3 regions of the Streptomyces sp. NPDC091376 genome follow, and region 3 is predicted to be linked to each of the others. Evidence: predicted binding sites of a transcription regulator. Region 3 holds the regulator's gene; each other region holds the start of a gene.
What was found. The regulator HrcA, encoded in region 3, represses chaperone genes, less so after heat shock. The targets are predictions, from matches to a motif close to TTNGCACTCNGNNNNNCNGAGTGCNAA.
Positions count from the first base shown of each region.

Region 1: groL (chaperonin GroEL) is a predicted target of HrcA. The motif match lies at 2,111-2,137, and genes of this name have one in related genera.
Region 2: groES (co-chaperone GroES) is a predicted target of HrcA. The motif match lies at 2,226-2,252, and genes of this name have one in related genera.

Region 1 is NZ_JBIVUF010000011.1:124,753-130,372, reverse strand. Features, by position in the region: gene ACIQMR_RS23790 (bleomycin resistance protein) at 1-237, shown strand, start outside; gene groL (chaperonin GroEL) at 326-1,948, opposite strand; gene ACIQMR_RS23780 (cold-shock protein) at 2,258-2,461, opposite strand; gene ACIQMR_RS23775 (MoaD/ThiS family protein) at 2,875-3,150, opposite strand; gene thrC (threonine synthase) at 3,147-4,451, opposite strand; SAM riboswitch class I at 4,469-4,622, opposite strand; gene ACIQMR_RS23765 (glucosyl-3-phosphoglycerate synthase) at 4,741-5,620, shown strand, end outside.
Region 2 is NZ_JBIVUF010000016.1:180,083-185,702, forward strand. Features, by position in the region: gene ACIQMR_RS29755 (methyltransferase domain-containing protein) at 1-1,037, opposite strand, end outside; gene ACIQMR_RS29760 (polysaccharide deacetylase family protein) at 1,107-2,066, shown strand; gene groES (co-chaperone GroES) at 2,400-2,708, shown strand; gene groL (chaperonin GroEL) at 2,810-4,432, shown strand; gene ACIQMR_RS29775 (ester cyclase) at 4,541-5,233, opposite strand; gene ACIQMR_RS29780 (hydroxyacid dehydrogenase) at 5,379-5,620, opposite strand, start outside.
Region 3 is NZ_JBIVUF010000001.1:82,845-88,464, forward strand. Features, by position in the region: gene ACIQMR_RS00310 (DUF3097 domain-containing protein) at 223-1,032, opposite strand; gene ACIQMR_RS00315 (MBL fold metallo-hydrolase) at 1,043-1,765, opposite strand; gene hrcA (heat-inducible transcriptional repressor HrcA) at 1,966-2,982, shown strand; gene dnaJ (molecular chaperone DnaJ) at 2,983-4,122, shown strand; gene ACIQMR_RS00330 (nitronate monooxygenase) at 4,260-5,333, shown strand; gene ACIQMR_RS00335 (16S rRNA (uracil(1498)-N(3))-methyltransferase) at 5,330-5,620, shown strand, end outside.

The DNA.
Region 1 (5,620 bases), on a different contig from region 3:
CTGGCGGGCGCGGCGAAGATCCTCGACCGGGCGCTGGGGCTCGACGACGAGCGGCCCACTCCGGTGGAGCTGCTGCGCCTGCTCGTCCTGCGCGCGGATGTCGCGCGGCGTCTGGACGACCGGGAGACCGCGGCCTCCTCCCTCGCCGAGGCCGGCGCCGCCGAGGCACGTCTGAGCGCCGAGGAGCGGCGGTCGGCCCGGGACGACCTGGAGCGGCTCGCGGAGCTTCGGGGCTGACGCCGGGCCGGAAACGCCCGAGGGCGGCACCCCCTGGGAGTGGGGGTGCCGCCCTCGGTTCAGGACGGTCGATCAACCAGCAGGTCGATCAGAAGTCCATGTCACCGCCCGGCATGCCGCCCGGAGCGGCCGCGGCGGCCTTCTCCGGCTTGTCGGCGATGACGGCCTCGGTGGTGAGGAACAGCGCGGCGATGGAGGCCGCGTTCTGCAGGGCGGAGCGGGTGACCTTCGCCGGGTCGATGATGCCCTCGGCGACCAGGTCGACGTACTCGCCGGTCGCGGCGTTCAGGCCGTGACCCGGGGTCAGGTTGCGCACCTTCTCCACCACGACGCCGCCCTCGAGGCCGGCGTTGACGGCGATCTGCTTCAGCGGGGCCTCCAGGGCCAGCTTCACAGCGGCGGCACCGGTGGCCTCGTCGCCCTCGAGCTCGAGCTTCTCGAAGACGGCGGACGCCTGGATGAGAGCCACGCCACCGCCGGCGACGATGCCCTCCTCGACGGCCGCCTTCGCGTTGCGAACGGCGTCCTCGATGCGGTGCTTGCGCTCCTTGAGCTCGACCTCGGTCGCGGCGCCGGCCTTGATGACGGCCACGCCGCCGGCCAGCTTCGCGAGGCGCTCCTGGAGCTTCTCGCGGTCGTAGTCCGAGTCGGAGTTCTCGATCTCGGCGCGGATCTGGTTGACGCGACCGGCGACCTGGTCGCTGTCACCGGCACCGTCGACGATCGTGGTCTCGTCCTTGGTGATGACGACCTTGCGGGCGCGGCCGAGCAGGTCCAGGCCGGCGTTCTCCAGCTTGAGACCGACCTCCTCGGAGATGACGGTGCCACCGGTGAGGATGGCGATGTCGCCGAGCATGGCCTTGCGGCGGTCACCGAAGCCCGGGGCCTTGACGGCGACGGACTTGAAGGTGCCACGGATCTTGTTGACGACCAGGGTCGACAGGGCCTCGCCCTCGACGTCCTCGGCGATGATCAGCAGCGGCTTGCCCGACTGCATGACCTTCTCCAGCAGCGGGAGCAGGTCCTTCACCGAGGAGATCTTGGAGTTGACGATCAGGATGTACGGGTCCTCCAGCGAGGCCTCCATACGCTCCATGTCGGTGGCGAAGTACGCCGAGATGTAGCCCTTGTCGAAGCGCATGCCCTCGGTGAGCTCGAGCTCCAGACCGAAGGTCTGGGACTCCTCGACGGTGATGACGCCTTCCTTGCCGACCTTGTCCATCGCCTCGGCGATGAGCTCGCCGATCTGGGTGTCGGCGGCGGAGATGGAGGCGGTGGAGGCGATCTGCTCCTTCGTCTCGACCTCCTTCGCCTGGTCGAGCAGGGCGCCGGAGACGGCCTCGACGGCCTTCTCGATGCCGCGCTTCAGGGCCATCGGGTTGGCGCCGGCCGCCACGTTGCGCAGGCCCTCGCGGACCAGCGCCTGGGCGAGGACGGTCGCGGTGGTCGTACCGTCACCGGCGACGTCGTCCGTCTTCTTGGCGACTTCCTTGACCAGCTCGGCGCCGATCTTCTCGTACGGGTCCTCGAGCTCGATCTCCTTGGCGATGGAAACACCATCGTTGGTGATCGTGGGGGCGCCCCACTTCTTCTCGAGGACGACGTTCCGGCCCTTGGGGCCAAGGGTGACCTTGACGGCGTCGGCGAGCTGGTTCATCCCGCGCTCGAGACCGCGCCGTGCCTCCTCGTCGAACGCGATGATCTTGGCCATGTGAAGTGGTCCTCCCGGACTGGGGTGGATTTCTCCGGACCGCGCTGGCGCCCGCGACGGACGGCCTGCATGCCTTGTGGTTCCTTGCCCCACCCGGCCTGCGGGCCTCACCGACCCGGTCCTTAGTTGTCACTCTCACCCGGAGAGTGCTAACGCCAATGATTAGCACTCGACCCCTTCGAGTGCAAGCGGCTTCGAGGAAGCCCCGACGGGAGGGTGGGCTCAGTGATCGAAGCTCCGGACGCGTCGGAGGGCCCGTACCCAGTGCGGGTACGGGCCCTCCGTCACGTTGCTGCAGTCAGTCGGCGCTCAGCCGGCTACGCGGACCATGTCCGCCTGCGGCCCCTTCTGGCCCTGCGAGATCTCGAACTCGACTCGCTGACCCTCCTCCAGGGTGCGGTAACCGTCCATCTGGATCGCGCTGTAGTGGACGAAAACATCCGCACCACCGTCGACCGCGATGAAGCCGTACCCCTTCTCCGCGTTGAACCACTTGACGGTGCCCTGAGCCATGCCTAACTCCCCTATTACTGGCCCTTGCACAGGACCGCACCTCGCGGACCCGGGTCAGACCTCACCCACGATGTGTGGCGTGGATGTGCGCCGGAACGCGTCGACCGCGGCTGAATGTATCTGTCCAACTGCCCTCTGCAACAGGTCAATCGGACGAGAATTCCGGGCAGGACCGAAAGGACGATTTACGAGGATTACGAGCATTCCCGGGCAAGTCGGGCCGGGCAAAGCACACTTAACGTGCAACAAGCTCGAACACTTTGGCTGCTTCTTATCGCGAGCGAGCGCATTCTCATATGCGCCTGGCACAAGCAGCGGAGGGGGCTTCCCCAACTCTACCGCGCTCAACCATGCAGAATTGCCCCCTCCACGGAGCTTGCGGAGGGGGCAATTCTGCTTACGGAAAGTGAGGGTCAGCCTCCGGCGACGGCCGGGATGATCGAGACGCCGGCGCCGTCCGGCGTCGCCGTCTCCAGCCCCTGCTCGAAACGTACGTCGTCGTCGTTGACGTACACGTTCACGAAGCGGCGCAGCTTGCCCTGGTCGTCCAGGACCCGGGCCGCGATGCCCGTGTGGTTCTGCTCCAGGTCGGCGATCACCTCGGCGAGGGTCGCCCCCTCGGCCGCGACCTCGGCCCGGCCACCCGTGTAGGTGCGGAGGATGGTGGGGATGCGGACGTTGACGCTCATGCGAGACCAGCCTCTCGGAAGGAGTCCAGGTTGGGGCGGATGACCGCGGACATACCCGTCGTGGGCGCCACCGCGTCGAGGGTCTTCAGGCCGTCACCCGTGTTGATGACGACCGTGGTGAGGCACGGGTCGATGGCACCGGACTCGATCAGCTTCTTCGCCACACCGAGGGTGGTGCCGCCCGCGGTCTCGGTGAAGACGCCCTCCGTGCGGGCCAGCAGCTTGATCGCGTCCACGATCTGCTCGTCGGTGACGTCCTCGACGGCGCCGCCGGTGCGGCGGCAGATGTCCAGGACGTACGGGCCGTCCGCCGGGTTGCCGATCGCCAGGGACTTGGCGATGGTGTCGGGCTTCTGCGGCCTGACCACGTCATGGCCGGCCTTGAAGGCCACGGACACCGGGGAGCAGCCCTCGGCCTGGGCGCCGAAGATCTTGTAGGGCTTGTCCTCGACGAGGCCGATCTTGATCAGCTCCTGCAGACCCTTGTCGATCTTGGTGAGCTGGGAGCCGGAGGCGATCGGGATGACGATCTGGTCGGGGATGCGCCAGCCGAGCTGCTCGCAGATCTCGTACGCGAGCGTCTTGGATCCCTCGCCGTAGTACGGGCGGAGATTGACGTTGACGAAGCCCCAGCCCTCGCCCGCCGGGTCGCCGATGAGCTCGGAGCAGAAGCGGTTGACGTCGTCGTAGTTGCCCTCGATGCCGACGAGCTCGCCGCCGTAGACCGCGGCCATGACGACCTTGCCCTGCTCCAGGTCGTGCGGGATGAACACACAGGAGCGGAATCCGGCGCGGGCGGCGGCGGCGCCGACGGCGCCCGCCAGATTGCCGGTGGAGGAGCAGGAGAGGGTGGTGAAGCCGAAGGCGCGGGCGGCCTCCAGGGCCTGGGCGACGACGCGGTCCTTGAAGGAGTGCGTCGGGTTCCCGGAGTCGTCCTTGACGAAGAGCTTGCCCGGCTCGACGCCCAGCTCGCGGGCGAGGTTGTCGGCCTGGACGAGCTGGGTCCAGCCCGGGTTCAGGTTCGGCTTGCTCGCCACGTCGGCGGGGACGGGGAGCAGCGGGGCGTAGCGCCAGATGTTCGCCGGGCCGCTCTCGATCTGCTTGCGCAGCGTCTCGGGGTCGCCGCTCGGCAGGTCGTACGCGACTTCGAGCGGCCCGAAACAGATCTCGCAGGCGAAGATCGAGCCGAGGGCGAACCGCTCGCCGCACTCGCGGCAGGAGAGCCCGGAGGCGGGGCCCAGATCGACGGTGCCGGAGGTGTCGGCAGAATCATTGGTGGTGGCAACAGTCTGCGCAGCCATGGAGGCGAGGCCCTTTCTCCTCATCTTCCCCGCGGCGCATCTCGCCGCGAGACGGAATTGGCACCTTCCCTAGCCGTGAGCCTCGCGCGCGACGTGTGACGTGCGCCGAGAACGGCTGGAGGGTTGCCGGGGCTTCAACGGGCCGTATCCCTCTGCCCCTCTGGATGAGCGGTATTCGATTGTGTCCGCGCGACGACCCCGACATACGACGGCCGTCCGCGTTGTTCAAGACTGTAACCGAACCCCCGGACGCTTGAGATGGTCGTCCGATCCGCGAGATGGAGATCACGTGCTGGAAGAGGTGGAGCGCTGGCTCGCCCGGCGGTCCTGGTCGGTGACGGACCGGCCACTGGACCAGCTGCTCGCCGCCAAGCAGAACACCACGGTCAGCGTGGTGCTCCCCGCCCTGAACGAGGAGGCGACGGTCGGGGAGATCGTCGCCGTGATCCGCCGTGAGCTGATGACGGACGCGGTGCCGCTCGTGGACGAGCTGGTGGTCGTCGACTCGGGGTCCACGGACCGCACCGCCGAGGTGGCGGCGAAGGCCGGGGCGCGGGTGGTGCACCGGGACGCGATACTCCCCCGCGTGCCGGCCGTGGCCGGCAAGGGCGAGGTGCTGTGGCGCTCACTGATGGTGACGAGCGGCGACATCGTCTGTTACGTGGACGCGGACCTGCGGGAGTTCTCCGCGGACTTCGTCTCCGGGATCGTCGGCCCGCTGCTGACCGATCCCGAGGTGCAGTTCGTGAAGGCGATGTACGACCGGCCGCTGGCCGGCACCCCGGGCCAGGGGGGCAGGGTGACCGAGCTGGTGGCGCGGCCGCTGCTCAATCTGCACTGGCCGCAGCTGGCGGGCTTCGTCCAGCCGCTCGGCGGCGAGTACGCGGGGCGGCGCTCGCTGCTGGAGCGGCTGCCGTTCCCCGTCGGGTACGGGGTGGAGCTCGGCCTGCTGGTGGACGCGCTGCACACGGTGGGCCTGGACGCGCTGGCGCAGGTGGACGTGGGTGAGCGGCTGCACCGCCACCAGGACGGGCAGGCGCTGGGCCGGATGGCGGCGGCGATCTACCGCACCGCGCAACTGCGGCTGTCCCGCGGTCATCTGGTGCGCCCCGCGCTGACCCAATTCGAGCGGGGCGAGGACGGTTTCGTCCCGCGTACGCATCCGGTGG
Region 2 (5,620 bases), on a different contig from region 3:
AGCTCGTCCGCCGTGATGTACGCGATCGTCCCGTCGATCAGGCCGCCGTCGAGGTCCTCGGCGACCTCGGCGACCAGATGCGCGCGGATGACGGCGCCGTCCGGCTCGTACAGGAAGCGGCCGGTCTTACGGACCGCGGGGTCCGGAAGACCGCGGCCGATGAGCGCGGCGCCGGACGGGAGGAGGGTGGCACGGCGGGCGCCGGGGGCGGTGCCGAACCAGAGCACCGCCTCCTTCACATCGCCGTGGTCCGAGATCCACTCGGCCTCGGCCTCCTCGGGGATCGCCTCGTGCGGGATGCCGGGGGCGATCTTGAGGGCGGCGTACCCGGGCGAACGGGCCGCGCCGATGGCCCAGGACAGCGGCGGGGAGTACGCCTCGGGGTCGAAGATGCGGCCCCTGCCGCCCCGGCGGGCCGGGTCGACGAAGACGGCGTCGTACGGGGACGTGTCGACCTCGGTGACGTCCGCGCAGCGGACCTCGATCAGGTCGGCGAGCCCCAGCGCCTCGGCGTTGGCACGGGCGACGGCGGCGGTGAACGGGTCGCGGTCCACGGCCAGGACGAGGATCCCGGCGCGGGCGAGCGCGAGTGCGTCGCCGCCGATCCCGCAGCACAGGTCCGCCACGCTGCGCACCCCGAGCCGGGCGAACCGGTCCGCCCGGTGAGCGGCGACGGAGGCGCGCGTGGACTGCTCCACGCCGTGCGGGGTGAAGTACATCCGGTACGCGTCCTCCGCGCCGAACTTCGCCACCGCCCGCTGTCGCAGCCGCGCCTGCGTGAGCGCCGCCGAGACCAGCTCGGCCGGGTGCTCGCGGCGCAGCCGGGTGGCGACGGCGAGTTCCTGTCCCGGGTCGTAGTCGCGCAGCGCGGCGAGCAGGGCCTGTCCTTCGTCGCCGAGCAGCGGGGCGAGGTGGGGGGAGGGGGAGGCGGCGTCGTTCACCCGGCCATTGTCGGCCAGGCGGGGGATGGTGCGCGCCGGGCGGCGGTGTCGGGGCCTCGTGAGGGAGCGGCGCTGACAGGATGCGACGCCATGCAGCTAGTACGACAAAAGGACAAAAAGACAGCAATTCGGTGCAAGCGGACGTGGGTGTGTGCGCTGCTCGCCATGGCTGTCGGCTCGGGCTGTGCCGCCGAGCCGCCGGACGGCGGCAGCGGTGGCGGCAGCGGCGGCGGGTCCAGGGCCGCCGGCTCCAGCTCCGCGGTCAAGCCCGCGCACGGCCAGCAGCGGTCGAAGGAGAGCGGCGAGAAGGGGGCCAGGGAGGAAGCCGGGAAGGAGGCGAAGAAGGGCGCCGAGCGGGCCGATCCCGCCGAGGCGCTCGCCGCGTACGCGCAGCGCATGAAGAAGACGCAGGCGGCCCGTGCCGCGGCCGCCAAGCGGTGGCGCCTCAAGCAGACCCCGCTGCTCGCGCCGGCGCCCCCCGCCAGGAAGCCGAAGATCACCACCCGCAAGGGCTTCGAGGTCGACCATCCGAAGGGGCTGCCGCCGGTCTTCACCACCGTGCCCACCAAGAAGAAGATCGTCTTCCTGACGATCGACGACGGCGCGGAGAAGGATCCCGAGCTGCTGCGGATGATGAGCGAGCTGGGGATCCCGTACAGCGCGTTCCTCACCGACTACGTCGTGCGCGACGACTACGGCTACTTCGAGAAGATGCAGGACCGCGGTGTCGCCCTGCACAACCACACTCTCAACCACCGCTACATGCCGGCGCTTTCGTACGCGAAGCAGAAGAAGGAGATCTGCGAGCAGCAGGCAAAGATCGAGAAGCGGTTCGGGAAGCGGCCGCGGCTCTTCCGTCCGCCGTACGGAAGCTACAACGAGGACACCCTGCGGGCCGCGAAGTCGTGCGGCGTGAAGGCGGTACCGCTCTGGGCGGCGGAGGCCTTCCCGGACCACATGGAGTGGCGCGAGTGGGACCGGGACCTGCACCCCGGCGACATCATCCTCACGCACTTCCGGGGCAAGGCGGAGTGGAAGGGCAGCATGGCGGACATGATCCGCAACGTGATGAAGGTCGTCACGGCGAAGGGCTACGCGGTGGCGCGGCTGGAGGACTACGTGTGACGCGCTCCTTGCGCGGGGCACGGGGCCGAACCATGTCGCCCTGCGCGAGGGGTACGGAGCCGGACCTCGCCGGCCTCCGCACGGGGCAGTGACCCCGCCGGCCTCCGCACGGGGCAGGGGGTCGAATCTCGCCGGGAGCGGGCCGAAACGCGCAGCGGATTGGCACTCCGCTTGACCGAGTGCTAATCGCAGTCATAGTGTCGGCTCTGGCACTCCCCACCGGAGAGTGCCAACACAGCGACGGGCAGGTCCGGCACCCGCGACGACGGATCGACCTGGTCGCCACCTCAGACAGTTGAACCCCGTGAGATCTCCGAAGGGGGAGGTCGGATCGTGACGACCACCAGCTCCAAGGTTGCCATCAAGCCGCTCGAGGACCGCATTGTGGTCCAGCCGCTCGACGCCGAGCAGACCACCGCGTCTGGTCTGGTGATTCCGGACACCGCCAAGGAGAAGCCCCAGGAGGGCGTCGTCCTGGCTGTCGGCCCGGGCCGCTTCGAGAACGGCGAGCGTCTTCCGCTCGACGTGAAGACCGGCGATGTCGTGCTTTACAGCAAGTACGGCGGCACCGAGGTGAAGTACAACGGCGAGGAGTACCTCGTCCTCTCGGCCCGCGACGTGCTCGCGATCGTCGAGAAGTAATTCACCGGCAGATTTGCTTTCCACTGCGCCCCTGGCCCCCAGCTACTGATGAAGCCGGGTGCCCGGGGCGCAGCTCGTTTTGAGAGGACTTGAGAAGCTCCATGGCGAAGATCCTGAAGTTCGACGAGGACGCCCGTCGCGCCCTTGAGCGCGGCGTCAACAAGCTCGCCGACACGGTCAAGGTGACGATCGGCCCCAAGGGCCGCAACGTCGTGATCGACAAGAAGTTCGGCGCCCCCACCATCACCAACGACGGTGTCACGATCGCCCGCGAGGTGGAGATCGAGGACCCGTACGAGAACCTCGGCGCCCAGCTGGTGAAGGAGGTGGCGACCAAGACCAACGACATCGCGGGTGACGGCACCACCACCGCCACCGTGCTCGCCCAGGCCCTGGTCCGCGAGGGTCTGCGCAACGTCGCCGCCGGTGCCTCCCCGGCCGCCCTGAAGAAGGGCATCGACGCCGCGGTCAAGGCCGTCTCCGACGAGCTGATCGCCACCGCGCGTCCGATCGAGGAGAAGTCCGACATCGCCGCCGTCGCCGCGCTGTCCGCGCAGGACCAGCAGGTCGGCGAGCTCATCGCCGAGGCGATGGACAAGGTCGGCAAGGACGGTGTCATCACCGTCGAGGAGTCCAACACCTTCGGTCTGGAGCTGGACTTCACCGAGGGCATGGCCTTCGACAAGGGCTACCTGTCGCCGTACATGGTGACCGACCAGGAGCGTATGGAGGCCGTCCTCGACGACCCGTACATCCTGATCCACCAGGGCAAGATCTCCTCCATCCAGGACCTGCTCCCGCTGCTGGAGAAGATCATCCAGGCCGGCGCCTCCAAGCCGCTCCTGATCATCGCCGAGGACGTCGAGGGCGAGGCCCTCTCCACCCTCGTCGTCAACAAGATCCGCGGCACGTTCAACGCGGTCGCGGTCAAGGCCCCCGGCTTCGGTGACCGCCGCAAGGCGATGCTGCAGGACATGGCCACCCTCGCCGGTGCCACCGTCATCGCCGAGGAGGTCGGCCTCAAGCTCGACCAGGCCGGTCTGGACGTGCTGGGCTCCGCCCGCCGCGTCACCGTCACCAAGGACGACACCACGATCGTCGACGGCGGCGGCAACAGCGGCGACGTGGCCGGCCGCGTCAACCAGATCAAGGCCGAGATCGAGGCCACGGACTCCGACTGGGACCGCGAGAAGCTCCAGGAGCGCCTCGCGAAGCTGGCCGGCGGCGTGTGCGTGATCAAGGTCGGCGCCGCCACCGAGGTGGAGCTGAAGGAGAAGAAGCACCGTCTGGAGGACGCCATCTCCGCGACCCGCGCCGCGGTCGAAGAGGGCATCGTCTCCGGTGGTGGCTCCGCGCTCGTCCACGCCGTGAAGGTCCTGGAGGGCAACCTCGGCAAGGCCGGCGACGAGGCCACCGGTGTCGCGGTCGTGCGCCGCGCCGCCGTCGAGCCGCTGCGCTGGATCGCCGAGAACGCCGGCCTCGAGGGCTACGTCATCACCGCGAAGGTGGCGGAGCTGGACAAGGGCAACGGCTTCAACGCCGCGACCGGCGAGTACGGCGACCTGGTGAAGGCCGGCGTCATCGACCCGGTCAAGGTCACGCGCTCCGCGCTGGAGAACGCCGCGTCGATCGCCTCCCTGCTGCTCACCACCGAGACCCTCGTGGTGGAGAAGAAGGAAGAGGAGCCGGCGGAGGCGGGCCACGGCCACGGTCACTCCCACTGACCCGAGCCCGCACCGGGCGCACCGCCCGTGACGGCTGTGCGAAGGCCCCCGCTCCCGAGGAGGGAGCGGGGGCCTTCCCCGTGCGCCCGCGGATCCGGCGCGACGCGCCTACATCTCCAGGGCGCCGAGCCGGCCCATCAGTCCGAGCCGGTCGTACTGCCACCAGCCCTCGCAGATCAGTCCCTCGTGGAGCCGATGGGTGGTCGTGCCGGTCATGGAGACCCGCTTGCCGGTGGGTGCGAGGCCCAGGAACTCGCCCTTGTGCGTGCCCTCCCAGGTCCAGCGCGTGCAGACCCGGTCGGCCTCGGCGATCTGGTCCTCGACGGTGAAGCGGAAGTCGAAGCCGTCGCGCCACATCCCGACCTCGCGGCGGAACGCCTCGACGCCGATCACGTCCGGGGCGTTGGCCGGGTCGTGATCGTGGTAGTCCCGGGTGAGCAGTCCGTCGAGGAGCCCGAGGTCACCGGCGAGCGCGTCGGTGAAGAGCCTGCCGCAGACGTCCTTGTTGAGCCGCTCGTCGCGGACGACCTCCAGATCGGTGAAGGTCGGCATGTCGTCGCAGAGCGCCACCATCTCCTGGAAGACCCGGTCCGTCTCGGGGAGGTTCGAGTTCCTCATCGCGTCCTCGTACGACGGGAACTCGACGATCTCTATGACGTGCGTCGCGTCGGAGCGGTCCTTGGCGACGAGGTTGTGGGTGGCGGTGCGCTTGCCCTTGGTCTGTTCGACCCAGGTGTCCATGAGCCGGTTGAGTTCGTCGAGGCGATCCGTCTTGCAATCGATCAACTGTACGAATGTCATGGCGTCTCCCGAGCGGGTGGGTCGCTGCGTCGGATGCCCCCATTCTAGTGAAATCGGGGTAATTGACTCCGATGTCATTCGTACGGCATCGGTGGAGCGGGTTCAGGCAGAGCAGGTTCAGCCGGAGTGGTTCACGCGGAGTGGTTCACGCGGAGTGGTTCAGCGCGGCCGGAACGACCGGGTCCGCGAATGGCCGGCCCAGGGCGTAACGCTCCACCTCGTCCAGCGCCAGATCGGCCATCCGGTGCAGCTCCTGGCCGAGGGAGCCCGCCACATGCGGGGTCAGCAGGACGTTCGGAAGGTCGTAGAGCGGTGAGTCGGCGGGCGGCACATCGGGTTCGGTGACATCCAGCACGGCGCCGAGGCGGCCGGAGACGAGCTCCGGAA
Region 3 (5,620 bases):
TTGCGGGCCCCGGCCTGGGCGTGCGGCGGGGCGTCGTGGTCTCCGGGCTCCGGCCCGGGGGAGCGGCGGCTCGTGCGGGCGTCCTGGCCTTGCGGGCCCCGGCCTGGGCGTGCGGCGGGGCGTCGTGGTCTCCGGGCCCCGGCCCGGGCGTGCGGTGGCTTGCGCAGGAGTCCTGGCCTCGCGGCCCCGGCCCCTGCGCGCGGCGGCCCCTGCGTCGACAGGTCAGTGCGGGGCCGTCACGAAGTCGATCAGTTCCTCCACGCGGCCCAGCAGGGCCGGCTCCAGGTCCTTGTAGCTCGTCACGCGGGACAGGATGTGCTGCCAGGCGGCGCCGGTGTTCGAGGGCCAGCGCAGGGCGCGGCAGACGCCCGTCTTCCAGTCCTGGCCGTGCGGTACCGACGGCCACACCGGGATGCCCAGGGAGGAGGGCTTCACCGCCTCCCACACGTCGATGTACGGGTGGCCGACCACCAGGACGTGCGGGTCCGTCACCGACGCCGCGATACGGGACTCCTTGGACCCCGGCACCAGATGGTCCACCAGGACCCCCAGGCGGGCGTCGGCGGAAGGGCCGAAGTCGTCGACGATCGAGGGCAGGTCGTCGATGCCCTCCAGGTACTCCACGACGACGCCCTCGATACGCAGGTCGTCGCCCCACACCTTCTCCACCAGTTCGGCGTCGTGGCGTCCCTCCACGTAGATGCGGCCCGCCCGCGCCACCCTCGCACGGGCGCCGGGCACGGCGAGCGAGCCGGAGGCCGTACGGGTGGACCGGGCGGCGGGAGCGCCGGAGGGCGGCCGGACCAGGGTGACGACCTTGCCCTCCAGCAGGAAGCCCCGTGGTTCGAGCGGGAACACCCGGTGCTTGCCGAAGCGGTCCTCCAGCGTCACCGTCCCCGCCTCGCAGCGGATCACCGCACCGCAGAACCCCGTCGACACCTCCTCGACCACCAGGTCGGGCTCGGCGGGAACCTCCGGCACGGGAGCGGAGCGCTTCCACGGGGGCGTCAGGTCGGGGCTGTAATTGCGCACCGGGCAGACGCTACGACACCCCGAACCGCCGGGCCAGCTCATCGCGTTGGGCGCGGACGAAGCCGGCGTCCACCACCGCCCCGTGCCCCGGTACGTACACCGCGTCCTCCCCGCCCAGCGCGAGCAGCCGGTCCAGCGCCGCGGGCCAGCGGGACGCAATGGCGTCCGGACCCGCCTGCGGCTCGCCCGACTCCTCGACCAGGTCGCCGCAGAACACGACCTCGGGACTGCCCGGCACCAGCACGGCCAGGTCGTGGCCGGTGTGGCCGGGGCCGGCGTTCGCGAGCAGGACCTGGCGGCCGCCGAGGTCGAGGGTCATCTCGCCGGAGACGACGTGCTGCGGGGTGACGAGGACGTCGGTGGCCTGCGCGGCGTCCGCCGGCGCCATCCCGTGCCCGATCGCGTCGTCGCGCAGCGCGTCCCGTTCCCGCCGGAGCACGTCGTCGACGCCGACCGCCCCGTACACCTCGACCGCGGAGAACGCGGCCGTGCCGAGGACATGGTCGAAGTGCGGGTGGCTGAGCGCGATATGCGTCACACGGCGGCCGCCGAGGAGGGCCTCGGCCTGGGTGCGTACTTCGGCTCCCTCACGGAGCGTCGAGCCCGTGTCGATCATCAGCGCCGCGCTCCCGCCGACGACGAGGCCGACGGTCGCATCCCAGACGGGCAGGCGGCGCCGGCCGACGCCGTCGGCGAGGCGTTCCCATCCCGGCTCTTCCCAAGCGACGTCCATACAGTGACGCTATCCCGGGGCGACCAGCGGCGTCATGGCATGTCGTGGCGGGTGCCACGGAACGGTTGGGTGTTCGGTCGCCCTTGCTAGGGGTGTACCTCCCCGCCGTACACTGGGCCGGGGAAAGCTGGCACTCAAACAGGGTGAGTGCCAGGCAGGACCGCCGGACCGACGAGGAACACAGCTGGAGGTGTGCGGCCATGCTCAGCGAACGCAGACTCGAGGTGCTGCGCGCCATCGTCCAGGACTACGTCGGGACGGAGGAGCCGGTGGGCTCCAAGGCCCTCACCGAGCGCCACCGGCTGGGTGTCTCGCCGGCGACCGTGCGCAACGACATGGCGGTGCTGGAGGAGGAGGGGTTCATCGCCCAGCCCCACACCAGTGCCGGCCGGATCCCCACCGACAAGGGCTATCGCCTCTTCGTGGACAGGCTGGCGGGCGTCAAGCCGCTGTCGACACCCGAGCGGCGCGCGATCCAGAACTTCCTGGACGGAGCCGTCGACCTCGACGACGTCGTGGCGCGCACCGTGCGGCTGCTGGCTCAGCTGACCCGGCAGGTCGCGGTCGTCCAGTACCCGTCCCTGACCCGTTCGACCGTGCGGCACGTCGAGCTGCTGGCGCTGGCCCCGGCCCGTCTGATGCTGGTGCTGATCACGGACACGGGGCGGGTGGAGCAGCGGCACGTGGACTGCCCGGCGCCGTTCTCCGACACCTCGCTCGCGGATCTGCGGGCCCGGCTCAACAGCCGGGTCGTGGGGCGGCGCTTCACCGATGTGCCGCAGCTGGTGCAGGATCTTCCGGACTCCTTCGAGCCGGAGGACCGCGGCACCGTCACGACGGTCCTCGCGACCCTCCTCGAAACGCTCGTGGAGGAGACCGAGGAGCGGCTGATGATCGGCGGCACAGCCAATCTGACGCGCTTCGGCCATGACTTCCCGCTGACCATCCGGCCCGTGCTGGAGGCGTTGGAGGAGCAGGTCGTGCTGCTGAAGCTGCTCGGCGAGGCCAAGGATTCGGGCATGACCGTACGGATCGGGCACGAGAACGCCCATGAGGGGCTCAACTCCACGTCCGTCGTCGCGGTCGGCTACGGTTCGGGCGACGAGGCAGTCGCCAAACTCGGCGTGGTCGGACCGACCCGCATGGACTACCCCGGAACGATGGGAGCGGTACGCGCAGTGGCACGTTACGTCGGACAGATCCTGGCGGAGTCGTAAGTGGCCACGGACTACTACGCCGTACTCGGCGTGCGCCGCGACGCATCTCAGGACGAGATCAAGAAGGCTTTCCGGCGGCTTGCGCGGGAGCTTCACCCGGACGTGAATCCGGACCCGAAGACGCAGGAGCGCTTCAAGGAGATCAACGCCGCGTACGAGGTGTTGTCGGACCCGCAGAAGAAGCAGGTCTACGACCTCGGTGGTGACCCGCTGTCCGCGGCCGGCGGCGCCGGTGGCGCGGGCGGCTTCGGCGCGGGCGGCTTCGGCAACTTCTCCGACATCATGGACGCGTTCTTCGGGACCGCGTCCCAGCGTGGGCCGAGGTCGCGGACGCGGCGCGGCCAGGACGCGATGATCCGGCTGGAGATCGAGCTCAGCGAGTCGGCCTTCGGCACGACGAAGGACATCCAGGTCGACACGGCCGTCGTGTGCACGACCTGCTCCGGCGAGGGTGCCGCGCCGGGTACGTCGGCGCAGACGTGTGACATGTGCCGTGGCCGCGGTGAGGTCTCCCAGGTCACCCGGTCCTTCCTGGGCCAGGTCATGACCTCGCGGCCGTGCCCCCAGTGCCAGGGTTTCGGCACCGTCGTCCCGACCCCGTGCCCGGAGTGCGCGGGCGACGGCCGGGTCCGCTCGCGCCGCACCCTGACGGTGAAGATCCCCGCAGGTGTCGACAACGGCACCCGTATCCAGCTCGCCGGTGAGGGCGAGGTCGGCCCGGGCGGCGGTCCCGCCGGTGATCTGTACGTCGAGATCCACGAGCTGCCGCACCCGGTGTTCCAGCGCCGCGGCGACGATCTGCACTGCACGGTGACGATCCCGATGACGGCGGGCGCGCTCGGCACGAAGGTGCCGCTGGAGACGCTCGACGGCATGGAGGAGGTCGACATCCGCCCGGGCACCCAGTCCGGCCAGTCCATCCCGCTCCACGGTCGCGGCATCACCCATCTGCGCGGTGGCGGACGCGGCGATCTGATCGTCCACGTCGAGGTGCAGACCCCGTCGAAGCTGGACCCGGAGCAGGAACGGCTGCTGCGGGAACTGGCGAAGCTGCGGGGCGAGGAGCGACCGCTGGGTCAGTTCCAGCCGGGACAGCAGGGGCTGTTCTCCCGTCTGAAGGACGCGTTCAACGGTAGGTGAGCGGGCCCCGCTCACCAGGCGCCGCGGGGGTACGGGACATCGTCCCGTACCCCCGCGGCATGCCGGAGCCCTGTCCCCGCCGTGGTCGTGGTGGGCGGGATTCGGCCGCGGGGGCCGGACGTGGCACCATGCGGGACATGTCCTCCGCGCTCACCGATCTCTGCCGCTGTCCGATCGTGCAGGCCCCCATGGCCGGTGGTGCTTCCTGCCCCGATCTCGCGGCGGCCGTCTCCGAGGCCGGCGGGCTCGGGTTCCTGGCCGCCGGGTACAAGACCGCGGACGGCATGTACCAGGAGATCAAACAGCTGCGCGGTCTCACCGGCCGTCCCTTCGGCGTGAACCTGTTCATGCCGCAGCCCCAGTACGCGGACGCCGCGGCCGTCGATGTGTACCAGCAGCAGCTCGCCGGTGAGGTGAGCTGGTACGACACACCGCTCGGCGACCCCGACTCCGGCCGCGACGACGGCTACGAGGCCAAACTGGCGATCCTGCGGGACGACCCCGTCCCCCTGGTGTCGTTCACGTTCGGCTGCCCCGCCCCGGCCGCCGTCGCGTCGCTCAAGCGCGCCGGGACGCTCACCGTCGTCACCGTCACCACCCCCGAAGAGGCCCAGTCCGCCCAGCACGCGGGCGCCGACGCCATCTGCGTCCAGGGCATCGAGGCAGGCGGCCACCAGGGCACGCACCGCGACGACCCCGCCACCGACGGCGGCGGCATCGGGCTCCTCGCGCTGATCGCGCAGATCCGGGAGACCGTGCAGCTCCCGATCGTCGCGGCCGGCGGCATCATGCGGGGCAGCCAGATCGCCGCCGTCCTCGCCGCCGGGGCCGACGCGGCCCAGCTCGGCACCGCCTTCCTCGTCTGCCCCGAGTCGGGCGCGAACGCGCTGCACAAGCAGGCCATGACCAACCCGCTGTTCACGAGGACGGAGCTCACCCGCGCGTTCTCCGGCCGCCCGGCTCGTGGCCTCGTCAACCGGTTCATGCGCGAGCACGGACCGTACGCGCCGGCCGCGTATCCCGAGGTCCACCACCTCACCTCCGGTCTGCGCAAGGCCGCGGCGAAGGCCGGGGACCCGCAGGGCATGGCCCTGTGGGCCGGTCAGGGCCACCGGATGGCCCGTGAGCTGCCCGCGGGGCAGCTCGTCGAGGTGCTCGCCGCCGAACTGACCGCCGCGAGCGCCGCCCTGTCGCTGCGGGCCGCCTCATGACCGCCCCGGTCTTCGTCGTCGAGGACTTCGCCGCGGGCAGCGGCGGACGCTACGTACTGGACGGCCCCGAGGGGCGGCACGCGGTCTCCGTGAAGCGGCTGCAGCCCGGTGAGGGCGTCGTCCTCACCGACGGAGCGGGACGCTGGGCGGACTGCGTGGTGCTGGACACCGAGGGCAAGGACCGGCTCGTCGTGCAGATGGACTCGGTGCACGAGGAACCGGAGGAGACGCCCCGGATCACCGTCGTCCAGGCACTCCCCAAGGGCGACCGCGGCGAACTCGCCGTC